2 regions of the Microbacterium sp. MRS-1 genome follow, and region 2 is predicted to be linked to the other one. Evidence: predicted binding sites of a transcription regulator. Region 2 holds the regulator's gene; the other holds the start of a gene.
The links. Region 2 encodes HspR, which represses chaperone genes until heat shock. Its sites were predicted from a motif close to AAGTTGAGTCNNNNNGACTCAACTT; they were not measured.
Positions count from the first base shown of each region.

Region 1 (2,198 bases), on a different contig from region 2:
CACGCTGCGACCCCACGAACGCGTCGTGGCGCGATCGTGGATCCACGCTTCGTGCACGGCCGCATAGTCCAGCGACGACACCGTGAGCGAGACGATGTGCGTGGGCGTCATGACGTTCCAGTACTCCCAGCGCTTGTTGCGCCCCCACGAGCGGACGAAACGTCCGCGCCCGATGCCACGGGTGTCGATGAGCGGCGAGCGGGCGAAGCCGATCGCCGCAGGGTTGAGGCGGCCGTCGCGGCCGGTGAGGGAGACGGGTTCGGTGATCTCGCGCTCGCGCGCGACGGGGGGTGCGGTCATCGGCATCCTTGCTGACGTTCCGAGTGCTGGTGCTTCCGGCGGGGTGCTTCGACACTAGCGTGCGCGCACGAACCGCCCCGGTCCTCGCGGACACGGGGCGGCTGCGCGCGGTGCGGGATTACTGCTCGACCGGCTGCGGCTCCTGCGCGGATTCGTGCGCCTGGATCGTCGGCGCCGCGCCATCGGCGACGACCTGGACCTTGCGCGGCTTCGCCTTCTCGCTCACCGGGATCGTGACCGTCAGCACGCCGTTGCTGTAGGTGGCGGCGATGCCATCGGTGTCGATTCCCTGACCGAGGTTCAGCTGGCGCAGGAAGCTCGCGGTCTCACGCTCGCGCGTGATCCACTTCACCCCGTCGCCCTCGCTGAGGGTGCGCTCGGCGCGGATGGTCAGCAGCTGGCCGTCCACATCGATGTCGACCGAGCCCGGGTCGATGCCCGGAAGGTCGGCGCTCAGGACGTAGCGGTCGCCGTCGCGGTAGAGGTCCATCGGCATCCGGCGGGGTCCCCGGCGCGTGTCGAAGAGGCCCGACGCGATGCGGTCGAGGTCACGGAACGGGTCATACGTGGCCATTGTTCTCTCCTTGTCGTGTGTCACTGTGATGGTCTGTCAAAGTTGAGCCTCATCGACTCAACTAACTTCAGATTAGCACTCGACCCAGGAGAGTGCCAAGAGTTCACGCACGGCGAACGCGCGCACCCGCGCGCGGCGCTCACCTGGCCCTCGCGCCGGAAGCCGCACTGCTGTTTCCGGCACCACCGCCCCTTCAGCACACGGAACCCTTCCTCCCCACGTTCGGTAACAGCGCAAGTTCTCCACGAACCCGCGGACGGTGGCCACGGCATCAGGAGATGGGCCCATCATGAGCGCATGCCGCGCTCACCCCGACCACTTCCGCCGACATTGCCGCAGGTGTTCACCGCCGCCGACGCGTCGACGGCCGGCGTCACTCGCGGGCGCCTCTCGGCTCGCGACCTCGACGCACCGTTCCGCGGAGTCCACGTCCGGCGCGACACGGACGGCGACGCACCGCACGGCGAGGACACGCCGGACGAGATCGCCCGGCGCAACATCCTGGGTCGCGTCCGCGCCCACGCACTCGTGCTGCCGCCCCCTGCGTTCTACACCGGGACGACGGCGCTCGCGATCCACGGGCTCCCCTTCCCCGACGCGGATGCCGCGGCATCCGCCGACCTCGACGTCGCCGTTCCCGCGCCACACCGTGCGCTCCGGCGGACGGGCATCACCGCCGTGCAGATCAGCCCGATGCTCGTTCACACCACCGTCCGGGCGGGCCTTCCGGTCGCGACGCCCGCCTCCGCCTGGGCGATGCTCGCCCGCGAGCACACGGTTCGAGACCTGGTGGTGATCGGTGATGCGATCATCCGCGTGCCCCGCGACGGAGGGGGGCGGCGTCTGCCCGACGCTCAACACGCCGGACTCGAGAAGCTGGCCGCGGCTGTCTCCGCAGGCCGCCGTTGCGGAATCGCGAAGCTCCGTGCCGCGCTTCCCCTGCTGCGCACCGGCAGCATGTCGCCGCTCGAGACGGACTGGCGACTGTCGCTCATCGGGACGGGCCTGCCGGAGCCCGAGCTCGACGTGGAGGTGCGCGCGCCCGACGGTCGGCTGCTCGGCATCAGCGATGGCGCGTTCGTGACGCACCGGGTCGCGGTCGAGATCGAGGGCGATCACCACCGCACCTCGCGTCGCCAGTGGGTGCGCGACCTCGAGAAGTACTCCGACTACGCGAACCTCGGCTGGGATGTTGTGCGCCTGAGCGCCGCGCACATCCGACACGATCCCTCGCGGGGAGTCGCGCTGGTCCGCGCCGCCCTCGCACGCCGAGGTTGGCACGCGTGATCGGCTGCTCGGTTGACGCTTGCGCCGGTAATCACAT
Region 1 is NZ_JAUF01000037.1:48,300-50,497, reverse strand. It holds gene AS96_RS08395 (DUF2804 domain-containing protein) at 1-300, opposite strand, end outside; gene AS96_RS08390 (Hsp20/alpha crystallin family protein) at 419-874, opposite strand; gene AS96_RS08385 (hypothetical protein) at 1,172-2,161, shown strand.
Region 1: a site for HspR is predicted at 914-938, ahead of AS96_RS08390 (Hsp20/alpha crystallin family protein). Genes of this name have one in related genera too.

Region 2 (2,198 bases):
GGCCAGGGCGGGTTCACACAGGGCGGCGGCTTCGGCTCCGGGCGCTTCGGGCAGCCGACCGGCGGCTTCCGAGGGTACGGCGGACCGCAGCGCGGCGCGGACGTGACCGCGCGGACGACGCTCGACTTCCAGACCGCCGTCAAGGGTGAGACCATCACTCTCGCCGGCGAGGACGGCAAGCCGTTCAAGGTGAAGATCCCCGCCGGTGTCGCCGACGGCCAGAAGATCCGGCTGCGCGGCCGCGGCCGCCCGTCGCCCGATGGCGGCGAGCCCGGGGACATCGTCGTGAGCGTCACGGTGCGACCGCACCCCGTGTTCACCCGCGACGGGCTGAACCTGCGCGTCACCGTTCCGGTGACCTTCACGGAAGCCGCGCTGGGCGCCACCATCGAGGTGCCGACCCTGGGTGGCGACCCCGTCAAGCTGCGGGTCGCCCCGGGAACGCCCTCCGGGCGCGTGCTGCGCGTGAAGGGCCGCGGCGTGCACACCGCGAAGGGCACCGGTGATCTTCTCGCCGAGGTCCAGGTCGCCGTGCCGTCGCACCTCGACGAGCAGGCGAAGGAAGCACTGCAGCGCTTCCACGAGCTGGAGCCGAAGGAGAACCCGCGCGCCGACCTCATGGCCAAGGCCCGAGAGTGAGCATGGTCGACGAGCACCCCGATGAGGAAGCGCCGATCTTCGCGATCGCCGTCGCGGCGGAGCTTGCCGGCATGCACCCGCAGACCCTCCGTCAGTACGATCGGCTGGGCCTCGTCGTTCCCGGGCGCACGCAGGGCGGGTCGCGGCGGTATTCGCTGCGGCACGTGAAGCAGTTGCGCGAGGTGGGCTCCCTCTCGGCCGAGGGCATGAGTCTGCCGGCGATCTCGCGCCTGATCGAGCTCGAGAACGAGGCGCGCGGACTGCGCCGTCGCGTCGCCGAACTCGAGCAGCGTCTGCAGGAAGAGCTGGCTCGTCGCTCCCGCGTCTTCGCGGCGGGGGCGACGGGATCGGTCGTGACCCTCCGCCACGGCACGCGCGTGCGTCGGGCGACCGAGGTGGTGCTGTGGCGTCCGCTTCCGTCGGCGGATGCCGAGTCCGACGACTAGACGCTACGACGCGGTGCCGCCGGCGACGGCATCCAGGAAGGCGCCGTAGTCCGCCCGCGAAAGGGCGGCGTAGGCGTACGCCCACTCGACGATCGCCTCGGCGCACGCGCGCCCCTCACCGAGGTACCCGATGACCTTCGCGGCGTTCGGGGACTGGCCGTGGGCCCGGGCCAACACCGTCGCACAGGCCTGAGCGTAGCGACGGAACGGGCCGTCCTCGAGCGTTTCGGCGTCGATGCCGCCCTTCATGTCGCGGAACTGGCGCACGTAGTAGTCGGCGCGCTCACCGCGGAAGTGTCCGAGGAACGGGTCGGACGACCCCTGCAGAATGCGCTGCAGCGCCACGACACGCCCGCCCTGACCGTGACGGTCGACGAACGCCGTGAGCTCCTCCGGCTGTGCGCAGCTGCCGTACTGCTCGAGCACGCTGCGCCCCGCCCCTTTCACCTGCGTCAGCAGTGCCCACGCTGCCCACCCCGACGACCCGACGCGCCGGCGGCCGCCACCTCGGGCGTGACGCGCGTCAGCGTCGGAGGCTGCTCGACGAAGCGAAGTCGTGCGCGTCGCCGCAGGAGGCGACGAGGATGTCGGTGCGCGCTCCGGAGGCGAGGTCGTCCGCCATCAGCGCTGCCGTGCCCCGGTAGAACGCGAAGGGGCTGGCGGACATCAGCTCATCGCGGAGGGGCAGGAGCTCGGCGACCCGCGTGGCGGCCCGTGACAGGGTTCGTCGGGGGACGCTCCCGCTCGCTCATAACGCCACGATAGCGGCCGATGCCGGCGCGATCGGAGGACGCGATCAGTGGTCGGCGTCGAGGTCGAACAGCTCGATCTGGCGCACACGCACCGCGCGCGCCGCTCGGACGCGCACGGCGCGCGCGGCGAGAGCGTCCGTGAAGCGGAAGGGGGTCGTCCGATCGGCGGCGAGCGGCGTCGGAGCCGTGACCTCGGCCGCGTGCCACGACGTCCCGTCGGCGGACCACTCCCACTCCAGCGCGTCGTCGCCCACCGCGTCCACGGCGGTCAGGGTGGCGTCCGTCACGGACGTGATCTCGGGGAACAGCCACCCCACCCAGGCCCCCGGCCGCAGGCGCACGCCGCGGTCGCCGCCCGCAG
Region 2 is NZ_JAUF01000020.1:26,686-28,883, reverse strand. It holds gene AS96_RS05660 (DnaJ C-terminal domain-containing protein) at 1-639, shown strand, start outside; gene AS96_RS05655 (heat shock protein transcriptional repressor HspR) at 642-1,085, shown strand; gene AS96_RS15665 (DUF2252 family protein) at 1,089-1,511, opposite strand; gene AS96_RS15660 (DUF2252 family protein) at 1,609-1,752, opposite strand; gene AS96_RS05645 (glycoside hydrolase domain-containing protein) at 1,882-2,198, opposite strand, start outside.